Regions from separate parts of the Flavobacterium sp. DW-iso2 genome, predicted to be linked through region 1. Evidence: riboswitches for the same ligand, from Rfam matches in the RefSeq annotation. Region 1 holds a riboswitch; the other holds the start of a gene.

What was found. A riboswitch is a leader RNA that binds a small molecule or an ion and turns the genes downstream of it on or off. The one in region 1 is predicted to bind cobalamin.
Region 2: it holds a riboswitch for cobalamin, as region 1 does, so the genes downstream of both, AC4PRO_RS05415 (hypothetical protein) here and AC4PRO_RS12735 (TonB-dependent receptor plug domain-containing protein) in region 1, are expected to answer to the same signal.

Annotation. Positions count from the first base shown of each region.
Region 1 covers NZ_JBZXDY010000019.1:3,418-8,895, reverse strand. Annotated here, with positions in the region: gene AC4PRO_RS12745 (iron chelate uptake ABC transporter family permease subunit) at 1-470, opposite strand, end outside; gene AC4PRO_RS12740 (ABC transporter substrate-binding protein) at 523-1,659, opposite strand; cobalamin riboswitch at 1,988-2,188, shown strand; gene AC4PRO_RS12735 (TonB-dependent receptor plug domain-containing protein) at 2,220-4,046, shown strand; gene AC4PRO_RS12730 (YncE family protein) at 4,051-5,124, shown strand; gene AC4PRO_RS12725 (GFO_1087 family putative carboxy terminal peptidase) at 5,189-5,478, opposite strand, start outside.
Region 2 covers NZ_JBZXDY010000005.1:136,242-141,719, reverse strand. Annotated here, with positions in the region: gene AC4PRO_RS05425 (triple tyrosine motif-containing protein) at 1-1,947, shown strand, start outside; gene AC4PRO_RS05420 (acyl-CoA thioesterase) at 2,490-2,879, opposite strand; gene AC4PRO_RS05415 (hypothetical protein) at 3,223-3,447, opposite strand; cobalamin riboswitch at 3,637-3,823, opposite strand; gene AC4PRO_RS05410 (hypothetical protein) at 3,973-4,095, opposite strand; gene AC4PRO_RS05405 (response regulator) at 4,635-5,027, opposite strand; gene AC4PRO_RS05400 (hypothetical protein) at 5,014-5,190, opposite strand; gene AC4PRO_RS05395 (hypothetical protein) at 5,238-5,478, opposite strand, start outside.

The DNA.
Region 1 (5,478 bases):
GTTCCCACTATCGCACTTGTCAAACTGCCAAACATTAGCCCTACAATTAATATCGCCATAGTATCCCGCAAGCGATAAGAAACAGCTAAAACGGCCATTAAAACCAAAAAACTTCCTAGGCTTGATGCCAATACAATTCCGTAGGAGGACAGCATTATAGTGGCAAGGGATTCCGGCAAAAATGCCGCTCCAAGAATCACAGTCGCAACGCCTAAACTGGCTCCTGAACTCAGTCCTAAAACGTATGGCCCAGCCAAGGGATTCCTAAATAAAGTCTGCATTAATAAACCACTAATCGATAGTCCCATGCCTACTAATATGGCGGCAATGGCTTTTGGTAATCTATAATTAACGATGATGTAATGCCAGGTTTCTTTGCTCGTAGTTCCGCCAAAAAGACTATTAAAGACTTCTTTTAAGGGTATAGAAACAGATCCTAAACTGAGGTTTATTAAAAATAGGCAAACCATTCCAATGGTTAGGATTGCAAAGAGAACGGTATTTCGATTGGTCTGATTCAATTTATTCTAGTTTCTGAAAGAAAAAAAGCGTGTGGTTTGGTACTAATTCGGGATGAAAAATCTTTATCAAATCTTTTAAAACCCAGTCCGGACGGGTAGGAGACCATTCGAAATAGAGAATACCTCCTTTTGCACCCTTGTTCAAGGCATACGAATATACTTTTTTATTTTTAAATGACTCAAATTCGCTATAATGAGGGTTGCTATCACTCATTTGCTTTAAAGAAGAAAAATCCCCCGGAGCAATCCAGAATTCTGCTTGTTGTGCTTTTTCTAAAATGACTTCAAAAGGCAAGGAAACGCTTCCAGTTCCTTTTGTGTCTTTCCATAAGTAATTGGCTTGTGCATCTTTAAAAAATAGAGAAGCCCAACTTTCACCTTGCGGCACATACCATTGATCTTGAAACATAGAACCACTTAGAACGGTAGGTTTTTGTGTTGCTTTTTTGGCTAAAGCCAAAGTAGTATTGTATTCTTTTTCAATTTCACTAAATACCGAATTTGCTTTGGAATCCAGCCCGTATAAAGCACCAAAAAACTTAATCCATTCTGCTTTTCCAAGTGGGGATTGTTCCGTCCAATCTCCATTGAATAAGACTTTTAATCCACTTTTTCGCAAAATATCTAAAGAAGGATTACTGCTGTTTAGTCCGAAGCCAACAATCACTTCTGGTTGCATATCAATTAGTACTTCTGTATTTAGATTTTCATTTTTCCCCACTTCTCGCACCAGTCCCGCATCAATGCGTTTTCTAGTTTTGTTGGAAGAGATATAATCGGTATTAGGGAAGCCTACCAATGTGTTTTCGACACCTAACATTTCTAATGCGGGAATGTGGGTCGTTGAGGTAACAACAATAGATTTTATAGGAATTTGAATCGTGGTAAACTGCTTTAAGCTGTCCGGAATAATTCCGTTTTTTTCTTGTAAAACGTAGGTAAAATTTTCTTTGGCTCCAGGCCAAGGTTTGGTGATTTTAACTATTGAATAGCCCTTATATTTATAGATTTCGAATCCTGTAGCGTATTGGATTTCATTTTTTATCCCTGATTTCGTTTCGTGATTTGTCTCTTTTTTACATTGGAGAAACAACAAAGAAATTAGAAAGAGGAATAGGGTGTTTTTGACGAATTTCATAAATCTAATTTTTTTACAAAAGTATTGTTTTGTTTTAATAAAAATAATCTTGTGTGATATTTGATACATTTTTTTCAATATTAAAGAAGTAATTTTATAAAAAAATGAATCATGAGAGACAATTCAAATACCTTTATTTATGTTATTGCAGGAATTATCATATTGCATTTCGTGGTTGGTTTTGTCTGGCTTATATTCAAGCTTTCTAAAAAGAAAGATAAGGATAAGTAGTTGCGGTAATTTTCTGTTTATTAGTTTGTTATGAATTTTTAAAATGCAAATAGTTTTAATTTTAATAAGTTTCTAATAAAATCATTCAATTATTCTATCTTTGCTCCCGAATTGAGGTTGTGATTTTATTATTTGTAAATCACATTAAAAGGGAATTAGGTTCAAAACCTAAGCTGTTCCCGCAACTGTAAGCTATCAAGCTTGTTGTTATCTACAAAACCACTGTTCCGATGATTCGGAATGGGAAGGTAAACAACAAGACGCAAGCCAGGAGACCTGCCTTTTTTCTTAACTAATATCGAACTTTCGGGAAAAAGGGTTCAGAAATTATGACTATAAATAAACTGTTTTTATCTTGTTTTTTGTTTTTGTGCCAATTCATTTCGGCGCAACAGGATACTATTTCATTGCAAGAAGTAAAAATTTCTGACTCGCAACTGAAGAAATTCTCCAATACCCAATCGGTTCAGCAACTAAATGATTCGATTATTACTAAAAATCAAGCATCACTAACGTCTCTTTTAAATTACAATACCGTTATTTATTTTAAAGAAAACGGACTAGGAATGGTTTCTTCGCCTTCTTTTAGAGGAACTACAGCCCAGCAGACCGCTGTAATCTGGAACGGAATAAATATCAATTCGCAGCTTCTAGGGCAAACTGATTTTAATACGATAACCACGCAGGATTTTAATTCGATTGTTGTTCGTGCAGGTGGAGGAAGCGCTATTTATGGCACAAGTGCAATAGGTGGAAGTATCCATTTGAATAATGAACTTGATTTTAAAAACACCTTTTCAAACGAAGTAAAGTTGCAATACGGTAGTTTTAATACTTTTGGCGGCCATTACAGATTGGTAGCGTCAAATGATAAATGGAGCAGTCAGCTTAGTCTCTCAAGAAATAGTTCCGATAATGATTACAATTATTTAGGAACGACCAAGAAGAATGAAAATGGGCAATATGAAAATTCGAGTTATAATCTAAATGTTGGCTATCGTTTCGATACTAAGAATATTTTAAAGTTTTACAGTCAATTGTTTGATGGAGAAAGACATTTTTCTGGAACAGTAACAGCGCCTTCAAAAAGTAAGTATTTAGATTTAAACACACGAAATTTAGTAGAGTGGGATGGCTTTTATGGTTCGTTTATCTCAAAAGTTAAAGTGGCTTTTCTAACCGAGAAATATAAATATTTTGAAGATAAGGAACAGTCGTTTTTTACACATGGAAAAGCAGAAACAGTCATTATCAAACATGATTTATCTTATAGATTAAATTCGAAAATAGATCTGAATTCTATTATTGACTTTACACAAACTACAGGCGACGGTTCTGATTTATTGTCAAAAAAACGTCAGGTAGCTTCGGGTGTTTTGTTAATGAAGCATCAGCTATTAGAGAAGTTGGAGTACGAATTGAGTGTGCGAAAAGAAATTACTAATACCTACGATAGTCCGTTCTTGTATTCTTTTGGGGCTAAATATGATATCACTAAAAGCTATAATTTAAAAGTAAATGTTTCTCGTAATTTCAGAATCCCATCTTTCAATGATTTGTATTGGCAACAAGGAGGTAATCCTGACTTAAGACCTGAAAATGCGTATCAGTACGAACTGGGGCAAGAAATTCGTTTTCAGACCATTCGATTTTCGGCAACTGCTTTTTTAAATAAAATTAACGATTTGATTAGTTGGAAACCTAACTCTTCAGGTCTTTGGCAACCTGAAAACACGAAGAAAGTAACTACTTATGGGATTGAATCCAATTTTACTTTCGATAAAAAAATAGGGAATCACTCGATTATGTGGAATAGCAATTATGCTTATACTGTTTCTGAGAATGAAGAAACCAAGTTCCAACTCATTTACGTGCCTTACCATAAATTTACATCCAGTTTATCTTATTCCTATAAAAACGCATCCGTTTTCTGTCAGTTTCTGTACAATGGCAAGGTGTTTACTTCTACTGATAATTTTTATGAACTTAAAGATTATAAAGTAACCAATCTAGGTTTTAACTATGAGTTTGGTAAAAATAAAATGTTTAAAGCGGGTTTTCAAGCGTTGAATATTCTAAACGAAAAATATCAAAGTGTTGCCTCAAGGCCTATGCCTGGAAGGAATTATTCCATTAATTTAATTTTTAAACTATAATAAAATGAATTTCAAAAAAGTTGTACTCTTGGCTTTGTTAAGCCCATTTTTCTTTGCATCATGTAATAAAGATGATGATGAAATCGAAGCTCCGCTTGGTGCTTATGATAATGGTGTATTGATTTTAAATCAAGGTGGCTTTGGGCATGGAGATGCGTCCTTATCTTATGTTTCAAATGATTATGTTACTTTTCAAAACAATATTTTTTCATTGGTTAATCCGGGAAAAACTTTGGGAGATACGGGTCAGGATGTTGGTTTGTACAATGATTTAGCATTTGTAGTTTTAAATTATTCGAATAAAATTGAAGTTGTAAACCGTTACACTATGGCACATGTGGCGACTATTGATGGTGGTTTAAGTAATCCTAGATTCATTGCTTTTGCAAATGGAAAAGGGTATGTTACAAACTGGGGTAATGGCGGAAGTGCAACAGATGATTATGTTGCCGTTATTAATTTGTCTACCTATTTAGTTAGCAGTAAAATTCCTGTAGTTGAAGGTCCTGAAAGAATCTTAGAATACAACAACAAGGTATATGTAGCTCACCAAGGAGGTTATGGATACGGTAAAACGCTATCAGTGATTAATACAGATAGTAATACGGTTGCTGCAACGATTGAAGTAGGGGATGTTCCAAATTCATTAGAAGTAAGTAATGGAAGTCTATATGTTGTTTGTGGAGGTTTGCCTAGTTATGCCTCGTCAGAAACTGCTGGAAAATTGGTAAAAGTGAACCTAGCTAATAATACAGTAAGTAGTGCTATTAATTTTGCGGCTGCGACACATCCTTCTAATTTGGATATTGAAGGTAGTGATGTTTATTATACTGTAGGTTCTGATATTTTTAAAACTAATGTAAATGCGACAACTTTACCTACTACGGCACTTTTCAGTACAACGGCTCAAGGTGTTTATGGGGTGTATAGTTTTGCGGTAAAGAATAATGCAATCTATGTTGGCGACGCCGTAGATTATAGTTCAAATGGAAAAGTATATGTTTATTCAATAACAGGAACTTTAAATAATAATTATACAGTAGGAGTTATTCCTGCAGGATTTTATTTTAATGAATAAGCAGTTCGTTATTTAATAAAACTAAAAAAGGCTTTCAGTGATGGAAGCCTTTTTTAGTTTTAATTTAATGTTGTGATCCTTCAGGTGCTTTTTCAATATACATTTGGTTTTGATTGTTTAACGATTTAGAATCTGTAAAGTATTCAAAATCTTTCACTTGATTTTGTTTCAGCATTTTACCAGTTCCTGTAATTTTACCGATTGCTGTGCTTAATAGGGGTTCATCTGTACTTCCTAGGACACCGAATGTACTAACTTTTTCAATTAATTCGTAGTTGGGAACTAAGCCGCCTAGATAATCACCAAATCCAACTGAGTTGACGCTCTGTGCTACAATAGGCTGCATTGCATAAC
Region 2 (5,478 bases), on a different contig from region 1:
TGGCTAGGCCTTGATAACGGGATCGCATTTATTAATGAAAGCTCCCCTTTTTCCTACTTTGGCTTTAGTTATGATTTAAGCACTGTTTACGCTTCCGTTATTTTTAATGACAAATTGTACGTAGCGACTAATCAAGGAGTCTTTTGCCACACTTGGAACAAGACAATTAAGGAGGATGCTTTTTCACTCGTAAAAGGTACAACTGGCCAAGCATGGGATTTACAAATAATCGATAATCTGTTGTTCTGCGCACACAATAGAGGAGCATTGCTTATCGAAAGTCCGAATGCTGTTAAAATACTTGACAATAGAGGTTACTTTGGCTTTAAAAAAATACCTAATCATCCAAATTTTATCATTGGCTCCACTTACAATGGTTTTACGCTATTTGAAAAAACACAAAATGGTTGGGAATTTAAAAATAAAATCGCTGGTTTTAATAAATCAACAAACACTTTTGAAATAGATAGATATAATCTTTGGCTAAAAAAAGATGATTTATTATACCAACTAGAATTGTCTAAAAACTTAACAAAATTCACTAAAATAAAATGCTACCAGCAGTTAGCGAAAGAAACGAAAGGAATAACTAGTATTCAGCATTTTAATAATAAAATATATTTTCAAACTAAAAATCATTTCTACAAATATTCGCAGCAACAAGGGACATTCTATGAAGATCAGACAATTAGTGCTATATTTAAAAATGTTCCCTTAATAAACGCACTGACTGAAGATAGATTAGGTAATTTATGGTATGCATTCGATGAGTCACTAGGAGTATTGCTAAAAAGCACAAATAGTACGTACAAAAACTCTATATCCCCTTTTTCTAATTTAACCGGTAACTTAGTCAATAACTATCTTTCTATAAATACAGTTGATTCCGCTAATGTATTTATCGGACTAACAGATGGATTAGCTCATTATAACGCTAGTTTATCAAAGAGCTTCATAACAAAGCCCAAAGTATTTATACAGAGCTTTTCCTTCCCAAACGACACGCTACTATTAGGTAATGGAAGAACAAAACTGAACGACTACACTATCCCTTATAAATCAAACTCAGTGCGATTTATCTTTTCCTCACCTACTTATGAAAATGTTGAAAATGTTGAATTTTCATATCTATTAAATGGTTTTACTGACAAATGGAGTCCATGGTCAACATCTTTAATTAAAGAATACACTAACTTAAGAGAAGGTAATTATAAAATGAAATTAAAGGCCCGAAATAGCTATGGAATCGAATCAGATAGTACCACTTTTAATTTTACGATTTCCCCTCCATGGTATAGGCATTTTCTAACTTATTTATTTTATATATCGATCATAATAGCTACAATCCTTTTCATCCAAAGGAGAATAAAAGTTAAAATTAGAAAAAATAAATATTACGAAACGATAGAACAGAGAAGAATATATTTGGAAAAAGAATCTAAGATTAGACAAGAGCAGTACAAACTTGAAAAAGAAATTGAAAAGCTACAAAATGATAAACTTCAAATAAAAATATTAACCAAAGACAAAGAACTCGTAAACAACTCACTTCAAGTTGTCAAGAAAAATAAAATACTAAATGGAATAATCCACAAACTAAAAGATATTAATGTGGAATCATTTGACGACTCAACAAAGTTAAAGCTTAACAAATTAAACAAGAGCATCACTAAAGAGGTAACTGCCGATAAAAGTTGGAATGATTTAGAAAAACACATTAAAAATGTGCATTTTGATTTCTTAAAAAGATTAAAAGAAAAACATCCAACTATTTCCCCTAGAGAGCTTGATTTATCTACTTATCTATTAATGAACATGTCTACAAAGGAAATAGCAGAAATAATGAACATTTCAAACGGCGGCGTTGAACTGGCCCGTTATCGATTAAGAAAAAAATTACAACTAAATAAAAAAGAAAATCTTGTGGGTTTTTTAATCGCTATTTAAGGCACTGTCTTGCACTGTCTTGCACTGTCTCTTAAAGTGTGTAAGTTCAAAATAAATTGAGTTAGATTTATTAATTGAACTCATAATTTTTAAAATAGTCATTTTAAAACAAAAAAGGAAGCCAACACCGTAAATCAACTCTTGGTCTAAAAAAAACTATAAAAACAATTTAGATCTTTATTTGTAGAAGAGGTTAAAAAATATTTTATATTTAAAAAAAACCGCCTCTAAACTAAATTTGAGACGGTTCTATTTCATGAAGGTTAGGGGCTAACCAATTTCCTGTTCCCTTATAAAACCGATTTAAAATCACTTTATCAACAGTTACATCATACCAAACTACATTCGACTATTAGCTGTAAATATTGTTTTTTTTCGCATTCGATTCCATTATCTTTATCGAATTGAGTGACAGATCTGATGGGCAACATAAAAGGTCGATTATTCCATTTGTCCGTGCCTGTTGCTATTTCCTTAAAATTATTTCCTAGATATATTAACTCCTAGGGTTTGTTTTTAGAATTTCTTGGCACTAAAAAAATCTAATTCTTAACTATAAACTCTGGTTTCTTGTTTACGTCAATCGCAACAAAGGTAAATTCTCCAGTAATCGCTTTTTCACGATGCTCTGAATACATTTCCTCAATGAAAATATCAACACTCACTTTCATACTTGTGTTACCTAAATGACTCACAGCACCTACTAATTCAATAATCGTTCCTGCTGGAATTGGTTTTTTGAAATCAATTTTGTCGCTGCTTACCGTTACCATTATTTGGCGGCTGAAACGTGTTGCCGTAATGAAAGCAACTTCATCCATAAGTTGCATTGCAGTACCACCAAAAAGCGTGTCGTAATGATTGGTGGTGCTTGGGAAAACGGCTTTAAAAATTCGTGTTTCTGCTTTTTTTATTTTTTCTTCGGTAGTCATTGTATTTTAGTTTTTTAAGGTTTTATCTAAAAATAGTTCCTAGATAATTTAAAATTAGTTCTGAAAAACATGGTGATAATAATCCGATTATAGTTCTTCCAAATAGGCATAAAGCGAACATTATTATCCTTCTTCATTAAAAAAATATTGGAAATAAATTGAATTTGTGATTTTTGTAAAATTCGGAAGTAATGTACTTTTCGTCATTATCAGAGCATCTTTCCTTTTACATGTTGTACTATCCAAAATGTCTGTTGATAGCCAAAGTCCATCACAAAATACATGTCAAGTTTGTTTTACGATTGGTATAAATTAGTTTCATTACAACATTACAGAATGGTACTTAAAATTGGCGCCGTATCAACAATTTGATCGTAGAACAAAAAAAAATAGAATGTTTTAACTCTACTCCTGATTCTTGTTCTAACTGACTGTCTTCAATACATCCTATGCTGCCTCCATGTATCAGTTCTTTTCTTGAATTTTTGTCTGACCAATATTGCTCGCAGGCTTTTTTAGGTTCTCTGTCACTACCAATTCGCGGATAGTCAAGATTGTGCGTTTGCATTTGTAACTTTTTAAATGGTTTATAATCATTATGAAAAGCTCTTTAATTATTTCACAATACTTTTGCAATAAAAATGGTAAGAAAGAAAAATGCGTAAAGAAAAAGGACAACCCCTAATTATCCTACTAAGGATATTTGAACTTGTATAAAAACACATTTGTCTGACTAAAAGCTTCAAATCGCGAAAGCATTGTCAATTCGAAAAAGGCAGGTCTCCTGACTTGTAACGGTGTCCATCGTCCTTCCCGCCTTTGGCAGTGGATGCTCGTGGATGAAAACCTTTGGTGTGTTACTTACAGTTGCGCGACAGTTCGTGATTTACACACGATTCCCTATTAATCTACAGTTAAGTAAAGCCTTTTCCGGTTGATGAAGTATATAAGAACTACTCTAAGGCTAAGATAGCGATAAATCCAACAAGATGTATTTCTATTCACTACTTTTAGTACATTTTTAATTTACAAAAGCGCGCCCCCTATTTATGTATTTATTTTGTCAACATCTGATTCTCCTTGTACTAATTGTCTAATTTATTCCTTTAAGCCAGTACGCAACACTTCTATTAAAAACAAAAGATTCTGTAATAAGAGCCTCTATACTTATATTTAATGTTGCTAATCCTTTTGCTTCCTGACCTTCTTTGTACATTGCTTGCTTTTAGAACATCACAAGCGTTTCATTGCTCTAAGTAGAATTGTACAAAGCTCCATTAACATCATTCAATGTTTTATCGATTGCGAAATTTTTTTGAGTATCGCTGTTACTGGTGTTTTTATTTTGAAAATCGAGATGGAACTCCATGGTATTAGTACAATTTACAAATAGTACTCTTTGGTCGTCTAGTGTTACCTCCAAACCGTGCTACTACCTCTTTAAAACTACAGCTGATTAAATCTAAAAGATTCCTTTCTTTGTTAGTACTAGGAACACGACTAAGAATATGACTATCAATAGTTATAATTTATTTCTATTGATCACAGACCTTCTAGTTCGTGCATCACAAAGAAAGGAAATAACCTCCGCTGTTGTAAATAGATTTCTATATGAATTTTCTTTGATACGATCTTTTGAATTAATTACCGTTGTAAAGCCAATCAAAGCTGCTATTTAATTCTTACCTTAATAAATCAAGTTCATTCGTTTAAATTTAAAAAATTTAGTTTGTCCGTATTGGCTCAGCTTTTTTGCTAAAATATCTCTTTGAAATCCTCAATTGTTATTGGTTTCAGAATATATATTTTTATTTGATCTTGATATGGTTTTGCCTTATTTGTACCCGAACTACTATCCGATGAACTAATTATACAAACATGGGTTTTGTTATCAGTCGCCTTGTTGAATTTTTTAAACTCATCTAAAAATTGCCATCCATCCATAATTGGCATATTTATATCCAGTAAAATTACATCCGGCATGCCTAAACCTAAACTTATATTCTCTTTTATTTTTTCGACAGCTTCAAGCCCATTAAAAAAAGAGGATGCATTAATACCCAAGTTGTTGTTTTTAAATAAATTGGGTATTATAAAATGAAAAAAATTATCGTCATCAATGACATATACTTCCCTAAACTTCTTCATTTAAATGTATTTTAAAAACCGTTCGTTGCCCTACTATACTTTGAACTTCTATACTTCCACCCGTCGCTTCTATCTTGTTTTGTATAATAAACAGTCCAATGTCTCTCGAATCATAATTATTATGCAACGTTTCATACATTCCAAATAACTTATCCCCATGCAATTTTAAATTCCTTCCTTCCCCATTATCTTCTATAACTAATTTTTTTTTTATCCTTCTGAGACCACCATATAACTAATTACTGGGATTCTACCTAGCGCACAATATTTGATAGCATTAGATGTTAGATCAAATAAAATGCTTTCTAAATATGCAGGATTAGAAATTACTGTTTCTTCATCTGAAATTGAATTTTGAATGATGACCTTATTCTTATTAATTTCATCTTCTAAAACAGCTAAGGCTTTTGCTAAATGTAAATTTATGTTTACTTTTTTAAGTTTAGGATTC